One region of the Lysinibacillus sp. PWR01 genome, then DNA from elsewhere that is predicted to be linked to it. Evidence: riboswitches for the same ligand, from Rfam matches in the RefSeq annotation. Region 1 holds a riboswitch; each other region holds the start of a gene.
The links. A riboswitch is a leader RNA that binds a small molecule or an ion and turns the genes downstream of it on or off. The one in region 1 is predicted to bind S-adenosylmethionine.
Positions count from the first base shown of each region.

Region 2: it holds a riboswitch for S-adenosylmethionine, as region 1 does, so the genes downstream of both, ACEVFT_RS23695 (YezD family protein) here and ACEVFT_RS13315 (methionine ABC transporter ATP-binding protein) in region 1, are expected to answer to the same signal.
Region 3: it holds a riboswitch for S-adenosylmethionine, as region 1 does, so the genes downstream of both, metA (homoserine O-acetyltransferase MetA) here and ACEVFT_RS13315 (methionine ABC transporter ATP-binding protein) in region 1, are expected to answer to the same signal.

Region 1 is NZ_JBHERJ010000067.1:4-6,916, forward strand. It holds gene ACEVFT_RS13305 (MetQ/NlpA family ABC transporter substrate-binding protein) at 156-1,007, opposite strand; gene ACEVFT_RS13310 (methionine ABC transporter permease) at 1,077-1,745, opposite strand; gene ACEVFT_RS13315 (methionine ABC transporter ATP-binding protein) at 1,735-2,763, opposite strand; SAM riboswitch class I at 2,846-2,949, opposite strand; gene ACEVFT_RS13320 (thioredoxin family protein) at 3,006-3,317, opposite strand; gene ACEVFT_RS13325 (toprim domain-containing protein) at 3,331-3,672, opposite strand; gene gcvH (glycine cleavage system protein GcvH) at 3,763-4,143, opposite strand; gene ACEVFT_RS13335 (arsenate reductase family protein) at 4,224-4,580, opposite strand; gene ACEVFT_RS13340 (acyl-CoA dehydrogenase family protein) at 4,787-6,571, opposite strand; gene ACEVFT_RS13345 (acetyl-CoA C-acetyltransferase) at 6,698-6,913, opposite strand, start outside.
Region 2 is NZ_JBHERJ010000099.1:157-5,188, forward strand. It holds gene ACEVFT_RS23685 (VOC family protein) at 576-1,361, opposite strand; gene ACEVFT_RS23690 (flavin reductase family protein) at 1,511-1,996, shown strand; gene ACEVFT_RS23695 (YezD family protein) at 2,087-2,242, opposite strand; SAM riboswitch class I at 2,313-2,408, opposite strand; gene ACEVFT_RS23700 (phosphopantothenoylcysteine decarboxylase domain-containing protein) at 2,618-3,292, opposite strand; gene ACEVFT_RS23705 (LysR family transcriptional regulator) at 3,364-4,245, opposite strand; gene ACEVFT_RS23710 (DMT family transporter) at 4,380-5,032, shown strand, end outside.
Region 3 is NZ_JBHERJ010000073.1:34,864-41,776, reverse strand. It holds gene ACEVFT_RS14895 (Ger(x)C family spore germination protein) at 1-161, shown strand, start outside; gene ACEVFT_RS14890 (hypothetical protein) at 166-399, shown strand; gene ACEVFT_RS14885 (GerAB/ArcD/ProY family transporter) at 431-1,579, shown strand; gene metA (homoserine O-acetyltransferase MetA) at 1,620-2,555, opposite strand; SAM riboswitch class I at 2,681-2,792, opposite strand; gene ACEVFT_RS14875 (nucleotide excision repair endonuclease) at 2,996-3,367, shown strand; gene ACEVFT_RS14870 (hypothetical protein) at 3,420-3,806, opposite strand; gene ACEVFT_RS14865 (TrmB family transcriptional regulator) at 3,830-4,612, opposite strand; gene ACEVFT_RS14860 (TSUP family transporter) at 4,739-5,509, shown strand; gene panF (sodium/pantothenate symporter) at 5,553-6,913, opposite strand, start outside.

The DNA.
Region 1 (6,913 bases):
GGCGACTCCTGAGGGAAGCGAGGGAAGCAGCTCGACCCCGCCCGCGGAAAGCATCCGCCCGTAGTGGCAATCAACGGCTTTATTTTATTTCATTGTAAAAGAAAAAGACTGCAGGCAAACTCAAAATTCATTGAGTTTGTCTACAGTCTCGATGATTATTTAACTGGTACTACTGCACCTTTCCACTCTTCTAAAATGAAGTCTTGGATTTCTTTAGATGTTAATACTTCTAATAATTTTTTAATTTCAGATTTTGTTTCATCACCTGCACGTACTGCGATGATGTTAACATATGGAGATTCTTTATCTTCAAGAGAAATCGCATCTTCGATTGGGTTTAGACCGTTATCGATGGCAAAGTTAGAGTTGATCAGTACTGCATCGCCTTCATCATTTTCATACATTTGTACAAGCATTTCTGGTGCAGTATTTGCATCGAATTTAAAGTTTTTAGGATTTTCATCAATATCTTTTAATTCTGCTGCTGTTTTATCAATGCCTTCTTTTAATTTAATTAAGCCTTTAGCTTCTAATAATGACAGCATACGACCATGGTCAGATACTGAGTTAGAAAGTAAAATTGTTGCGCCCTCAGGTAGGTCTTCTAACGTTTTATATTTTTTTGAGTAAATACCGATTGGTTCAATATGAACGCCACCAGCATTGACAAAATCATAGCCATTGTCTTTGATTTGTAGTTCTAAGTAAGGAATGTGCTGGAAATAGTTTGCATCAATTTCTTTTGACTCTAAATCTTGGTTTGGTAGAACATAATCTGTATACGTTTCAATTTCAAGGTCCACGCCTTCTTTAGCTAAAATAGGTTTTGCTTTTTCTAAAATAACTGCGTGCGGTGTATTAGAAGCACCTACTTTTAATGTTACGTTTTCTTTACTATCTGTTTGATCGCCAGATGCTGATTTTTCATCTTCTTTTTTATCTGTACCGCAAGCTGCTAATGCTAGTACAAGTATTGATAAAAATAATCCTGCTAATAACTTCTTCATTTATGACACTCCCTTTTATTTGTTTAAAATATGTTAGCGGTAAGAACCGGAATAACCTCAATTTTCTTTCTAGCGTTTATCAATTCTCTCGGTAAATAAATCACCAATCCATTGAATAATAAATACGACTACTAAGATCAAAATAGTTGCCATTAATGTCACATCTTGGCGATTTCGTTGGAAGCCGTCTAGGAACGCTAGGTTACCAAGACCACCTGCACCGATAATTCCAGCCATCGCAGTATAACCTACAAGGGCAACAGCTGTTACAGTGATACCAGAAATTAAAGCTGGTAATGATTCAGGGATCAATACTTTCCAAATAATTGTAGAAGTTTTTGCCCCCATTGAACGGGCTGCTTCTATAACACCTTTATCAATTTCGCGTAACGCAATTAATACCATACGAGCATAAAATGGTGCTGCACCGATAATTAATGCTGGTAACGCCGCATTAGCTCCTCGAATTGTACCAAGTAAAAACTTCGTAAATGGAATTAATAAAATAATTAATACGATAAATGGAATGGAGCGGAATATATTAACGAGTGATCCTGTTAAAAAGCTAACGATTTTATTTGCCCATAACTGATTGGGACTAGTTAAAAATAGAATGATACCAATGGCTAACCCAAGAATAAATGTCACAACTGTAGAAATAGCTGTCATATACAATGTTTCATACGTAGCTTGCCACATATTTTCCCAGTCTACATTCGGAAAGAGATTAGTTAGCATTTGCAATCACCTCCGTTTGTACTTCGACTGTATTTAAATAACGAAGGGCTTCAGCCACGTTTGTCTTCGAGCCATCAATTTGCACAATCAGTGTACCGTATGCACCATTTTTTGTTTGTGAAATATTACCATGAACAATACTTACCTCTACATCAAATTGTTTCACAAGATGTGAGATAACAGGTTGTTCTGTTTTTTCACCAACAAAAATCAGTTTGACAAGTTGTCCAGTTGGATAGTTTGCTTTGATTTGTGCCACCGTATCCTGTGTTTCCTTTGTGTCTGTAATTTGAGATACAAACTTTTTGGTAATGGCCGCTTGTGGTGCTTGGAAGACTTGTAATACCTCACCACGTTCCACAATTTCGCCTGCCTCCATCACCGCTACACGATGACAAATTTTGCGGATGACATGCATTTCGTGTGTAATCAGGACGATTGTTAAGCCTAAGCGTTCATTTATATCAACGAGTAAATCGAGAATGGCATCCGTCGTTTCAGGATCGAGTGCCGATGTCGCCTCATCACATAGTAAAACTTCTGGATTATTCGCTAATGCACGGGCAATCCCTACACGTTGCTTTTGTCCACCGGAAAGCTGGGATGGATATGCCTTATCACGTCCTTCTAGGCCTACAAGTGCAATTAATTCCTTTACACGTGCTTCACGTTGAGCCTTTGGAAAACCAGCGATTTCTAAAGGGAAAGCAATATTTTCAGCCACTGTTCTCGACCAAAGTAAATTGAAATGCTGGAAAATCATACTTACCTTTTGTCTAGCTGCTCGAAGCTTTTGTCCTTTTATCGATGAAAATTCTTGATTGTTCACCGTTACTGTTCCTGTTGTCGGTTTCTCTAAACCGTTTAATAAACGAATCATGGTACTTTTACCAGCGCCACTATAGCCGATAATGCCAAAAATTTCACCTTTATTGATGGTAAGGTTGACGTCTTTGACTGCCGTTAATTCGCCATTTGCTGTTTTGTATTTCTTTGTAATATTTTGAAGCTGGATCATAGCGAATACTCCTTTTCTCATATAGAAAACCCCTTCACTCACAGACAAGTAGAAGGGGTCACGTATTATACGTTAAACCGTTCTCTCATCTTTCAAAGAAAAATCTTTGGGTGATTTGGCACCTTTTCACATTGTGATGGTTGCCGGGCTTCATAGGGCACTTCCCTCCGCCACTCTTCATAAGAGTTCGATATATTTAATGTTTTAGTAATATATTTGATACTTTACCACGCTAGTAAAGTTCAGTCAATTGATTTTTTTAACAATTCATATAAAAATGGTACGGATTGAAAAGCATAAATCTTTTCTGTCACTTTTTCGCCATCACTGATGAGTAGACATGGAACACTTTCAATTTGATGTTCATAGGCTATGTGTTCCAAAAAATTGATATTCGCTTTGCCAATTTGTAGCTGTGGCAGTAATTGTTCAATAATGGACATCATTTTGGATGCCACTGCGCACGTTCCACACATTGGTGTATATAAATAAAATGCAGCTGTCTCTCCCGACTGTTGGGCCGCTGCCCACTGCTCTGTTGACCATTCTTCCATTTTTCACGCAACCTTACAAAATATATTCATTATGGATTGAGAAATGTGCACGCAGTAAAATCATTGCTAACACTTTTCTTGGTGTTGTCTCTACTTCCTTGTACGTTGGCATTGTACGAAGGTGCTCAGCTTCTGGATAATGTCTGTCCATTAATGCACGTAGCTTATCACCAGAAGTATCTGCATCAAAAAAAGTAAATAGCTCACAGCCCTCGTAGGGATCAAGTAGTTCTTCTAATTGATGCACACCAATTGTGCCGTTCGTACATAGTATTGTAACATTCTCATTTAAAATAGGCTCAATTTGTAGCTTATCTGAGCGTCCTTCTACTATCAAGCATTTTCCCTCGAACATTACGCCACCTCCATTTAGAGATCCCACTTATAAGTCATTATATAACAAAAAACGCCGGTAGTTTCCGACGTTTTTTGATTATGGCTTGTCTTATTCAGCGATCATTTCTTCGTATTGCTCTGCTGTCATTAGTTTCTCAATTTCTGATGCATCAGCAGGCTCAACAACGATCATCCATGCTTTTTCATATGGTGATTCATTAACGAATTCTGGGCTATCTTCTAAATCTGCATTTACTTCAACTACAGTACCTGAGATTGGTGCGTATAATTCAGAAACAGTTTTTACTGATTCTACGCTACCGAATGGATCATCTGTTTTGATTTCGTCGCCAACTTGTGGAAGCTCAACGAATACGATATCTCCTAATTCAGATTGTGCGAAGTGAGTAATACCAATACGTACTTTTCCATCTTCTACTTTTACCCATTCATGTTCTTCAGAGTATCGTAAGTCTTTAGGTGTGCTCATGCAAAAAACCCCTCCATAAATATGTAATATATTCACTTTCAGTTTGCCATACTTCTCCTATAAATACAAGGTTAAATACGTTATTTCCAAGCTTGCTCAAAATCTGCTTCTTTAAAACCTAAAGTAACTTTTTTTCCATCTGTGACGATGGGACGTTTAATTAACATACCGTCGGAAGCAAGTAGCTCAAGCTGTTCATCCTCAGTCATTTCCGCTAACTTGTCTTTTAAGCCAAGCTCACGATATTTCATGCCAGAAGTATTAAAAAACTTCTTCAAAGGCTGTCCACTAGCTTGCCAAATAGCTGTTAATTCTTCCTTAGTTGGCGGTTGCTCTGCGATATGTACCTCTTCATAGGAAACCTCATGCTCATTTAACCACTTCTGTGCCTTTTTACATGTTGTACATTTCGGATAATGGAAAAATTGAATCGTCATTACAATGCTCCTCTTCTGTCTTTTTCTGTAGTATACCATCATAGTTGTTTTCAATGGTGAACTTCACTCTTTTTTGTAAGTTTATCCACCAGTTTCACATTTTTATCCGTCTCTTATACGATTCTATCCACCAATTTTGCACTTCTATCCATCTCATATAAAAAACCTAGCTATCTTTTGCAGATAGCTAGGCTAGGTGTGCGCTATTAAACAATATATTTTTCAGCATCAATTAGTTTAACTGACGCCTCACGCTTCTTCGCAATTAAGTTGTATGGATTATTGCGCGTTAGCTTACGCAGTGCAGATAATGTCATACGGGCTGCATCGCCATCTGCTGAAGCAAGAATTGTGTCTTTTGCTTCTTTTTCGATTTCTGCGAATGCTTCTTGGCAGAAAATTTGTGTGTATAGCAATTTTTGATGAGCTTTTTCAGCGCCGTCACGAGCAATTGCCTTTTCTGTACGTAAGACAGCTGATTCCATCGCAAATAATTGGTTAGCGATATTGGCAATGTTCACCAATACTTCTTGCTCTTGATCAAGTTTTGCACCAAAGCGTTGTGCTGCTAAGCCTGCAGCTAATACCGCAATCTTCTTCGCATTTTTCACTAAATATTTTTCTTGTGCTAGCGGCTCTGTACCGATATCTTCTGGCATTAGCATGAGCAGCTCTTGCTGTAAACTTTGAGCAACTTGTAATAGAGGAAGCTCACCTTTTAGTGCCTTTTTCATAAATGTACCAGGTACTATCATGCGGTTAATTTCGTTTGTGCCTTCAAAAATTCGATTAATACGAGAATCACGGTAAATACGCTCTACCTCATACTCAGCCATAAAGCCATAACCGCCATGAAGTTGTACTGCTTCATCTGCAATATAGTCTAATGTTTCTGAACCGAATACTTTGGCAATCGAGCATTCAATAGCATATTCAGCAATCGCACCTGCAATCACTTTTCCTTGCTTTTGCTCTTCTAGGCTTAATTGGCTTAAGCGATCCTCAAATAGACCAACAGTACGATAGTTTAATGATTCTGAAGCATATAATTGAGAAGCCATTGTTGATAATTTCTCTTTTGTCAGATTGAATTCAGAAAGCTTTGTTTTAAATTGCTGACGTTGGTTTGTATACTGAATAGCTAACTCCAATGCACGTTTAGATCCACCAATTGTGCCCACGCCAAGTTTATAACGACCAATGTTTAAAATATTGAACGCAATGACATGACCACGACCAATTTCACCTAATAGATTTTCTACAGGTACTTCCGCATCTTCTAATACTAATGTACGAGTAGATGATGATTTAATCCCCATTTTCTTCTCTTCTGGGCCTACCGAAACACCAGTGTATGCTCGTTCTACGATAAATGCAGAGAATTTATCGCCATCAATTTTTGCGTAGACAACAAATACATCAGCAAAGCCTGCATTCGTAATCCATTGCTTTTCACCATTTAAAATATAATGTGTGCCAGCTTCATTTAATTTCGCAGTCGTTTTTGCACCTAAAGCATCAGAACCTGAGCCTGGCTCTGTTAATGCATAAGCAGCAATTAATTCACCTGAAGCAAGCTTAGGTAAATATTTTTTCTTTTGATCTTCATTACCGAATAGAACAATTGGTAATGACCCAATACCAACATGGGCACCATGTGTGATAGAGAAACCACCTGCAACAGACATTTTTTCAGCGATTAAAGCTGAAGAAACTTTGTCTAATCCAAGCCCTTCGTATTCTTCAGGTACATCTGCTCCAAGTAAGCCTAATTCGCCTGCACTTTTTAGGAGACGCACTGAATGCTCAAATTCATGGTGCTCTAAATTTTCAACTACTGGTAAGACTTCATTTGCCACATATTCCTCTGTTGTTTTAGCAATCATTTTATGCTCGTCAGTGAAATCTTCCGGTGTAAATACACGATCTAATTCCACATCTTCAATAAGAAATCCGCCGCCTTTAATGAAATCAGTTGTTTTTTCAGTCATGATAAATTCCTCCCAATATATCGTTTTGTTTGTTGATTCCCCTAATGATCATGTATAGAAAAGCTTGATGTATACAATGTTCGGAGGCAACCGTAAACAGTACACCTCAAGCTGATCTAGCTAAATTTATAAAATTTCAAATACACCAGCAGCGCCCATACCGCCACCAATACACATTGTCACGACGCCATATTTTTTACCTTGACGCTTCAATTCATGAATCAGCTTTAATGTTAAAATAGCTCCCGTTGCGCCTAGTGGATGACCTAATGCAATCGCTCCACCATTGACATTGACTTTATCTTGGTCGATGCCTAAATGACGTACAACCTCTAGTGACTG
Region 2 (5,032 bases), on a different contig from region 1:
TCAATCCCCTAGGAGTGACGCTGGCTCCACTCCAATCAACCATTCTGCAAAGTGGCTTTACTTTTTTCATAGTAGCATAGCGATTAAATCGCCTATTATCTATATTCTTAGAGGGGATAAACTCTTATTTTCAATGTGGAGAAGTGATGCGTGACAACACCTCTTCATAAAGAGTAATGAACACCTTCACTTTATCTGAAAACCTTTGCTAAAAAGTTAGATATTTATGGGTTGGAGTGGAGGGCTACTTGACTCCCTTGGGATAGCGAGACAGGCAAAGCTCTAAACGAAGTGCTAGCGGAGGAAGTGATTCGGCGCTCGCCCACAGGAAAGCAAGTAGCCTGCAATGGAAATTCATTTTCACTTTTCACAAAAATTCTATTGATTGATTTGTTTTTCAATACTATGTTAAGAGGCTGGGACAAAAGTGTTTCAGCCCATAAAAAATACCGAACTATCCACTAAAACGCATACGAAGTGTTTCGGAATAGTTCGGTTTTTCTAGTTATCATGTTTGTTAAAGATTATTCGTCTTTATGAAGGTCTCAGTTAGTTGTGTCCCAGCCTTTTTCTCATTATCGATTTATCCAATAAAAAGCGCCTGGGCAAACTAACGTTTCCTTTGTACGTTTTGGATCTTTTAATGTCACGCCAAATGGCCCTTCTTTGACATGACCGAGTGTCATGGCTACTGCGCTCTCTTCCTTATAGAAATCTAAACGCATATTCGGTAGCTGTAGTGACATATACTGCTCATATTGCACAGGCTCTGGTAGCTGCAACGCCTGTTGCCACAGCTGAACGGTTGCCTGCATGTCCTTGACATAGAATTGGATGGATTCCATCGTTATAGCCTGTTTTACATCAATGGCACCACTTGCCTTTAGTTGAGCCAAACGCTCTTCATCTTCCTCCGCCCATTCAATCAAAAATGGAAAATCGATTGGAAGATCTGGCTTGCCAAAATGCAGTAGCTTCCATTCTACAACAGTGCCATCTGGTCTTGTTCGGCTACATGCATCTGGCCCATATACTTCATAGCCCAATGCTCGCAAGCGCCGACCCGCTTCCTCAATATTTTTTGTGCGCAGGGCAATTCGAGAAAATCCCTGGCGCTCTTGATCACGTTTAAACGTATAATGTAGGGAATAAGGGTATTGTGCCGCTTGCTCAAATAAATCACGATCATAGATAGCAATTTGTTCAATATAGCTTAAGCCAAAGTAGCTTAACGTATTATAAGTCCCCCACATCGTGTGCTGCCCACCATTCACTGTATGGACATTTCGTTTATTGAAGAAAACCTTTATATTTTCTGGTGATTCCACTTGATGAACCAGATGATCAAAATATAAAGTCATGGCCATTCCCCTTTCTTTCCCCATTACCTTTACCTGTATGTTTGATTGGTTTAAAATTTACTCAAGAAAAGGAGTTACTAGTAGGATATGAAAAAAAGTTTCGTTTACCTACAAACTCCGTTCACTAATTTCATAAAGAGGTGATTTGAATGACAGATTTAGTAGCTGCTTTTAAATTAGCATTAGGTAATTATCCTACAGGCGTAACAGTTGTCACGACATGTCATGACACAAAACCTATTGGCTTAACCGTCAATTCCTTTGCATCTGTTTCAATCGACCCGCTCCTTATTTTGTGGTCACTCGATAAAAAATCTCAGCTCCATCCTTATTTTACGGCTGCGCCAAATTTTGCGGTCAATATTTTAGCGAGTGATCAAGAACATTTATGTACACTATTTGCAAGTAAAATCCCTGATCGCTTTGCACAAGCACAGTGGTCAACTTCCTCTTTTGGACTACCGATTTTACATGATACAGCAGCTAATTTACAATGTAAAACGTTTCAGCAAATTGATGCTGGCGACCATACCATTTTTATTGGGCAGGTGATAGACATTACAAATGCTCAAAAAGAGCCTTTACTTTATCATCGCCGTCATATCGGTCCTATACCAAAAAGCTTTTATAGCTAGCCTTTACACAAAAAAAGGGCCACTTGTAAGCAAAGGAAATCCTTCATGCTTATAGGTGGCCGTTTGACATAAGTTCTACTGAAATCATTGTTATTTTTTCTGCGGAAATCTCTGCTTTTCAAGCCTATTAATTTGCACAATCACACCATCTTGAATCGTAATATGCACTTCACCAAATTCAAGATTTTGAATCGCCTTCGCAATTGCCTCTAATTTCTTATCATCTACTTTTACCGACTGAGCCATACGATACACCCCTTCTCTTTTATCCTTATTGATCATAAAGAGGCCAACGCATCAAACTGATTGATAGCCCCTCCTATCTCTCAGACACCATCTGTTGGATTTGGCACCTGTTTTTCGGTTGCCGAGGCTTCATTGGGCCAAGTCCCTCCACCTCTCTTGATAAGAGTACTGCGTTTCTTGAAAATAATTCTATAATTCTGCTATAGGAATGTCAATACAAAATATTAGAAAACCTAGTTGAATACTATGCAATGTAAGAATTTTATAGACTATTCACACATAATCCTACCGTATTGTATGCTATGTCAATATATCTAACCACAGAAGCAAAGAAAAAAACTGCACAGAAATATAGCCTCTGCACAGTTCTTGATTTTATTGTTCTTGTAAACAGGCCATTAATGCTTGTGCGGTCTGTTGCTTCCCCATCACCTTGATTGGTTGGCCTTCAGCAGGCACGATCCAATGAGGCTCATCCCCTCCGTATAAAGACTGGGAGCTATTTGCTACCATAAATTGAGCATTGGCTGTTTCCATACGCAGTCTTGCGCGAGCTAGCAAGAACTCCTCATCATCCGTCGCTTCGAGCTTAAAGCCTACTAATGTTACCTTTGGTTGCCAACCCTTGATTTGTCCTAACACTTTTGGCGCCTTTTTAAAATGAATAATAGGTGGTTCGTCGGAAGGCATTTTCCCCGCCTCCTCCATTAAATTACCTGATTGATCATACACCTTGTCAATGATCCAATCAGAGCCAGCAGCAGCCATAATGACGATATCGACTTGTTGTTGTTGGACAGCATGACACACCTTTTGTCCTAAATCCTCTATGCCTTCAAATTTTATCAATGTCATTTTGTTGTGGTTTTCTGGGAGCTGTGCAAAGTAACCATGCATATATACTACGTTAGCGCCAGCAGCCAGCGCCGCCTCTGCTAAATAACAGCCCATTGTGCCTTTTGATAAATTCGTGTGCCCTCGTACACGATCCCATTTTTCAAGTGTTCCCCCACTTGTAATGAGTACGGTTTTGCCTTGTAATGTCCCCATACACTCACCTATTTTCTGAAATATATACAAATACTATTTTAACGTAATGTAAGGATATGCTTCAATAGCGACTATCGTAGGGAGCTGTTTTGTTCATTTAACCAAGCGCTTAAAATCTCTGCAAATTTCTTTGTAACGGGTGAAGCATGGTGTTTCATAGCAATCCCAATGGTGCGGTAGCCACCTTGCTTTAATGGAATCGCTTTCAATGTTGGTGGTAAATTTTGAATAACCAATTGGGGTAAAATACTAATCCCTAAATGATGTGAAATCATAGAAAGAATCCCTACCTCCTCAGAAAGCTCAAAGCGAATATTCGGCTTTATATGATATTGCTCTAATAGCACCTTGACATCATTTGTCCCTTTATAGGAAGTCATAATAAATGGCATATCCTCTAGGTCTACGATATCAATTTCTGTCTTATCAAATAAGGGACTATTATCGGAAACAATACATAATAATGGGTCTTGTTGTAACTCAGTAAATTGATATTGCTCTGACTTTTGACCGTTCAAGAACCCGACTTCTACTTCACCACTTAAAAGCCATTGTTCAATTTCATAGTAATCTCCTTCTCGTAACTCCACCTGTATTCCTGGAAATTGATTATCCATGATGCGAACAATTTCTGGCATCCAATTCGAAGAAATGCTTGAAATTACACCAATTCGAACCTTACCACGTGTCACGCCAAGAATATGAGCTGCTTCCTGTTGTAATAATTCCTGCGCATCCAAAACCTGACGCATTGCCCTTAGCATCGTTTGTCCCTCACTCGTTAATGTTACACCTACACGACTTCGATGAATGAGAGCAAAGCCAAATTCTTTTTCTAAACTTGACACGGCATGACTCACAGCAGACTGTGTTAACCCTAGTGCATCAGCTGCTTTTGTAAAGCTTGCCACCTCTGCCACCTTTGTTAAAATCTCGTATTTAACTAAGCTCATCCGCAATCCCTCTATATACATGAATTTTTTTAATCCTATTCATTATAAACATTCGTTTTACTAATCACAATACAAGATATATAGTAATTTTTAGTATAAAAACTGTTTTAGTACACAGATGGTAGGTGAACATAATGAGTATCCAAGGAAAAGCAAATGTATTGATGGTTATTGTCACAATGTTTTGGGGGCTCTCTTATACCTTTATGGTCATGGGGCTAGAAACATTGGCAGTTTATAATGTGGTGGCATTGCGTTGTATCATCGCATTTTTCGTAGCAGGACTTATTTTTTACAAACGGATGATCAAAGTAAATGGTAAAACATTAAAATATGCGGCTATTCAAGGATTTTTATTATTCATTGTGTTCGCGTTAAGTTTATTTGGTTTACAGTCTACTTCTGCTTCAAATGCTGGCTTCATCTTGAGCCTAACAGTCGTGTTAGTGCCGATTTTCAGCAGCTTTATTGAAAAAAAATTACCTTCTCGAGCAGTTAGCTTTGCGATCATTTGTACGATGATTGGTATTACCGTCTTAACAGCACATGGCTCATTCACATTCCATACAGGTGATTTATTAGTAGCAATTGCTGCGGTATGTTATTCAATTTATTTACTTTTAAATAGCTCATTCACACGAAATGTAGAATCCATTTCATACGGAATTTATCAGCTTGGCTTTGCTGGTATTTATGCACTTGGCTTAACATTTCTATTCGAAACACCGACATTGCCAAATTCCACAACATCTTGGATTGCTATTTTAGGGCTTGGCATCATCTGTAG
Region 3 (6,913 bases), on a different contig from region 1:
GTGATGCCCTACATCGTGCAGATGCAAAGCAGTGGGGAAAAATCAAGGATGAGTGGGCTTCCCTCTTTTCCGATTTGCCAGTGGATGTTCACGTGAAGGTAACAACACAAGGATTGGGTACGATGCAAAATTCATTATTAAACAAGCCAAAGGAGGAGTAATGAAATGGTGCTAGCTGTAGCTATCTTGATCATCTCAATCATCGTTGCACTTCTATTTATTCCAAAGTTCAAAAAGCAACAGGATAAAAAAACCATTATTGTCTTCTCCTTTTTGCTACTCATTGGAACTGCTTTAAATATGGCCATTGCCCTGAAAGTCCATATTCCAAGCCCATTAGATTTAATTACCTTTATCTTTACACCAATTAAGGATTACATTGTGTCATTCACAAAATAAAAAGATGGACTGAGAAACGGAGGGTAGCTAGATGGAAAAAGAGATCATTAGTTCAAGACAGTTTACAATCGTTACCTTCCTCTATTCTATCGGTACAGCAATTTTAATTATCCCTTCAAGTATTACGGGCGCTGCTAAGCAAGATGCTTGGGTTGCAGCCAGCATTGGTGTTGTGCTTAGTTTACTGGTCATTAAGTTATTCTTAACACTTGCCAATCAAACACCCTCTCTTAATTTTATAGAGGCGAACGAAAAAATTCTTGGTCGTTTTTTTGGGAAAATCACAGCCATTTGCTTTCTCATTCTCACCTTTTTCTCCACTGGAGAGTTACTTTATTTTATTGGTATTTTTATGAAAACCGAAGTTATGCCAGAAACACCGACATTAGCATTCGCCCTACTGTTCAGTATCATTATTATGTATGCCGCTTATCTAGGGATTGAGACGTTTGCCCGTTCAGCAGAAATTCTCTTTCCGTTGTTTATCTTTATCTTTATTTTTTTCGTCGTTTGTATTACCCCTCAAATTACATTTGAGAATATTCAGCCTCTACTAGAAGCAACCAAAACATCTATGTTTTATAGTATTGCACGCTTTATGAGTATCTTTTCCTTTCCATTAATTGTGTTATTGATGCTATATCCTGCTGGCGTCAATGTACAGCCATCTGCACAGAAAGGGCTATATATTGGGACCATCCTTGGTGGTGTCGTCTTAATTACGTTGATTGTCCTATCGATTCTTGTCTTAGGGCCTGAAAACACAGCATCTAGGACATTTCCCAGCTATGCCTTAGCGCAAAGAATATCCATAGGGAATTTTTTACAGCGCATTGAAATTATTATGGCATTTATGTGGATTTCGTCTATTTATATTCGCACATTTATGTATTTCTATACGACCGTTGTTGGCCTTGCCCAAATTTTGAAGATCAAGGATCATCGTCCGCTTATTTTACCGATGGGCATAATTATGATTGGGCTTTCTCAAATTGTTCATCCAGATATTGTGCATTCTACTAATTATAATAATGAAATTTGGCCTATCTTTTCCTTTATCTTCACCATTTTATTACCAATACTTTTGTTGATTGTGGCAGTTATTCGAAATCGTAAATCTAAGGCTCAAAATACCGAAACACCCCAACAGGATACAACGAAGGAAAATCAAAAAGTCTAATTTCTTCTACGTTTAGAAAAGAAATTAGACTTTTTATTAATTAGATATGATATTCGATTTCATCTACAAAATCCCATTCGTATGGTGTTTCTTGGTAGACATAGTAGTTCAACCAGTTAGAGAATAATAAATGCGTATGGGCACGCCATGTATTCATCGGCTCTTGTTTCGGATCATCATTCGGGAAGTAATTCACAGGGACGTCGATATCTATGCCCTTCGCCACATCACGGCTATATTCATCGGCTAGTGTTGTCGCATCATACTCCAGATGCCCCGTAATCATAATATTTTTATTATCTTTTGATTGTACGATGAATACCCCTGCATCCTCTGAATAGGATAATAATCGTAGGTCTGGATGATTGCGAACCTCGTCAATGGAAACAGATGTATAGCGAGAATGAGGCGCAGTAAATAAATCGCTAAAGCCGCGCACTAAATCCACCGTTAAATCTGTAATTACATGGGAATAGACGCCTGAGCATTTAGCAGAAAGCTCGACCTTCCCAATGCCATAATGGTGATACAATGCAGCCTGTGCCCCCCAACATATATGTAGCACGGATGTCACATTCTTTTTAGACCAATCCATAATTTCTGAAATTTCCTGCCAATAGTTGACATCTTCAAATGCCATTTTTTCTACAGGTGCCCCAGTAATAATCATGCCATCATAGCGTCGGTGACGAATTTGGTTGAACGTTGTGTAAAATAGCTGCAAATGAGATTTACTCACATTTTTCGATTCATGTGTGGCCGTATTTAAAAAGGTAATATTCACCTGTAGTGGTGTATTCCCTAATAAACGTAGTAATTGAAGCTCTGTTTTTTCTTTTTCAGGCATTAAATTTAGTATTAATATATTTAATGGACGGATTTGCTGTGTTTTCGCTCGATCCTCTTCCATGACGAAGATTTTTTCCTCACGTAAATGTTCTCCAGCTGGTAAATTTTTCGGAATATTAATTGGCATCTTGCTTTCCCCTCTCTATAATCACTCTCTTTTTTTAGCAAACCTTGCTTGCAAAGAATGCAACTAAATTAAAAAATCCTCCTCATTCCATACGAGATAGAATGAGAAGGATTTTTTCACGTCCACTCTTATCTCTCAAAGGAAAAAATCCTTTGCTGGAATTAGCACCTTTCTAACAATTGTTAGAGGTTGCTGAAGCGTCATCGGGCCAAATCCCTCAGCTTCTCTTGATAAGATTATTTAATTATCTTGAATTGTAACATGAACTAGTTAGAATATCAATAATTCATAGAATATTTTGTGATTCAAGTGCATGTTCCTTGCTCATTTGATGTACACTAAGCTTGCTATATGTGGTGTTTCTACATTTAAAATTTATGGTAAACATGCCGTAATTATGTTACCATATACTTTTAGTAAGAGAGAGGAACGTGAATAGTTTGATTAAAATTGAATTTCCAAAACCAGATCTAGTAATCCGTCAACGTGAACAAGATTTAAAACCAGGTGATGTGGAAATCACACCTTACTTCGGTTTTATTGACTTCCATAAAATCACACGTGATAAAGGCGGCATTTTCTTATTCTATAATGACACGAATGAGCTATTGTTTGTTGGGAAAGCACGTAAAATTCGTCAACGTATTAAAAAACATTTCGAGGACAATGTATCTCCGATGAAAAACCATCGTGATGAAGTGTTTAAAATTGAAGTCTATGAAGTAGAAGATCCAATGGAACGTGAAATTTACGAAACATATGCGATTAATACTTTCCGCTCTAAATACAATGTAGACAAAGTATTTTATTAGACATCATGCAAAGAAACCGAAATCTCGTCTAGAGGGATTTCGGTTTCTTTTTTCACATTATGGTCATGCGATCGATTGGTGTACTCTGGCCATTTATTCGCAAATCAATGGTATCAAGCTCAGGATTCTTGACGTTGATTTGAAAAACATAGGGCTGAGCCTCTTTCCTTTGCTCGCTGCCTTCTTCTAGCTGGATGATAAGCCTATTTCCCTCAGCCGTAATACTTGCCAACACATTCCCCTTTGAATAATAGACGAGGTAATATGAAGCATTATTTTCATGCAATAGTTGTATTCTGTCATTAGAAACAATATTTTTTTGGATATTGTCGGGGACAACAGTTAGCTCATGAATCGCTAGTGGATCAGCAGCTGGTGTAGCGTTACATGCTCCTAACATTAGTAAACTCATTAAACCTAGCAACACGATTTTTTTCACGTTACTCCCCTTCCCTTATACGACTATTCCAAGAAGAAAGCTTTTCGCTCCTTAGCAATCCAGTCTTCTAACTCCTGATCATCCCGTTTTACCAGTCGATTGATGAGCACATCATGCCAAATATAATCCTCTAATAAATAAATATGGACAGGATCATTGGTGATAAAAGCCGTCTCTTGCGTGGATGGAGAGTGACCATAAATCATTTCCTGACCATCTATCGATAAGATAAACCAATGCGGTGTAGACGATTTTTTTGTATAATGTGTGGCTCTATGCTGGTCAATCGAGGCTAAATGCTCCCCCACATACAAGGTAATGCCATGGACAGGAACATGCTGCGCCACCTCTTGCAAATCTTCTCGTAAGGCATCATACATATCCTCCCACATTGACAGCATCACCTTTTTCTTCGCTTTCTTTAGAAGTGACTGACAATAGTTAATGATGGATTCCTTGCCCTTTAGCATGACCACTTTAGGCTCCGCTTCTTGCACTTTTTCTTCTAGTTTCTCTAATTTCCCGCGCATAGATGTAAAATTTGACTCCCAGCGTTGTTGCATTTGCTGTAAAAACACAGACACTGGCATTGCCGCATAGGTTGTTTGTTCTGCGGTCTCTTCTTTTAACACAATGCCCTTATCTACAAGGATATTTAAAATATCATACACTCTTGCACGTGGTATGCCAGAATTTTTACTAACCTGATAGGCACTGACATGACTTTGCTGAACAAGTGCCGTATAGGCCTTTGCTTCATATTCTGTAAAACCCATTTCTTTCAACTGGGCGATTAATTCCTCCATGTAATCCCTCCATTATCTTTATTATAGGCTACTTTTGTGAAGATTTGCCAATGAAAAAATGAGGGTTTACAGCGCAAATAAAATTAGTTACTATTTCAGTAGTAACTAATTTAAAAGAGGTGTAATATGTTTTTTGAAGTCGATGTACATATTCTTATACTGTTAATTTCATTTGGATTTCTGGCGGCTTTTGTCGACTCAGTAGTGGGAGGGGGCGGTTTAATTTCATTACCTGCTTTACTGTTTGTTGGCCTAAATCCAGCCGCAGCTGTTGCCACGAATAAACTAGCAGGAGCAATGGGCTCGCTCACGTCCTCGATTTCCTTCTACCGTTCTGGCCAGCTGGACATTCGCTCTGTCCTCAAATATTTTCCTCTAGCATTTATTGGATCTTTATGTGGTGCATGGACTGTACATCTAATCAACCCAGCATTACTAAAGCCCTTAATGCTTGTTATGCTGGCGGCTGTTGGGGTATATACGATCTTTAAAAAGGATTGGGGCGCTGTCGCTACTGTAAAAAAACTATCTAAAACGCATTTATTTTTATTTATGCTGTTATTATTTGCTATTGGTTTTTATGATGGATTTCTTGGTCCTGGAACAGGCTCCTTTTTAATTTTTAGCTTCCTACTGGTAGGCTTTGATTTTTTAAAGGCGGCTGGTAATGCGAAGTTTTTAAATTTGGCGAGTAATGTGGCCGGCGTTTGTATGTTTGCTTACTTAGGTCAAATTCATTATGTCTATGGTTTAGTAATGGGCATTGCGCAAATTGGTGGAGCTATGCTTGGCTCGCGCATGGCGATCAAGAAAGGAAGCGGCTTTGTCCGCACGCTTTTTATTGTGGTCACGATGACACTACTTGCAAAAAATGCCTATGATTTTATGATGCATTAAAACAATAAACGCCACAGAATTTGATATCTGTGGCGTTTTTGAGTTAAATCATAAGTTTTTCGTTTTTAAATTTATGACTAGTAGTCAAACTAACAAGCACAAAAATAATGAAGGATGCGACGATTGGTATTGTGACTGTATGCATACCAAATACAGAAGGGTAGAATCGATCAATCATAATATACAACAGCATACCTGAAATCATCGATGCAATCGCTCCGTATTTATTCGCTTTTTTCCAATATAATCCTAAAACTACTGTCCAAATAAAGACAGCCTCTAGCCCACCGAAGGCAAATAAGTTCAACCACACTAATAAATCAGGTGGATTGAGTGCAAAGATGACAACCGCTAAGCCAATGACCGTTGTCACAATAAAGCTTGCACGTTTAATCTCTGCATCACTAGCTTTCGGCTTCATGTAATTTAAATAAATATCTTTGACAACCGTGGAACTGACAAGCATAAGTAACGCATTAACCGTTGACATTGTGGCGGCCATTGGTGCAGCTAAGACGATTCCTGCTAAAAATGGCGGTAGTACTTTTAATGTCAGAAGTGGCATTACCTTATCACCAATCTCAATGCCAGGTAAGACAGGTCGGGCTAACACACCAATTAAATGCATGCCAAACATGATTGTCCCTATGGCAATCGTGCCAATAATGATCGCTTGATGCATACTTTTTGAATCCTTGTAGCTCATCGCACGAACGGCAATTTGCGGAAGTCCTACAACCCCTACACCGATGAGAATCCAAAATGTCGAGACATACAAAGGCGTTAAGTCTCCTTGTGCGCCAAATGGTGACACAAAGTCAGGATTTTCAGCGACCAGTGAGGCCATTATATTGTCGATGCCTCCACCTGCCACAATGGTTCCGATTAATAAAATAATCGTACCAATCACCATAATCGAACCTTGGACCGTATCCGTTAACGCTACTGCTCGGAAACCACCGATAATGACATACACTAACACTGAAATCGCAAAAATAAACAGTGCCGCTGTGTAGCTTAAGCCAGTTAAAGACTCAATTAAGCGCGCACCCCCAACCCATTGGGCCATCATAGCCGAAAATAAAAAGACAATGATACTAATGGCTGACAAAATGACAATGACATGGCTTTTGTAGCGCTCTCGTAAAAAGTCGATTAACGTAATGGCCTGGTAACGACGAGCGATAATGGCGAATTTTTTCCCTAAAATCATGAGTACAAAATAACCTGCAGGTAGCTGAGCCATTGCCAGTAATACCCACCCAAGTCCTTTTGTATAGGCCACACCCGGTCCTCCGATAAAACTACTCGCACTGCCGTATGTAGCGATCATCGTCATCGCAAGGATAAAACCCCCCATTTCGCGACCACCAAGGAAATACTCCTGTAGGAATGAATTAGAAG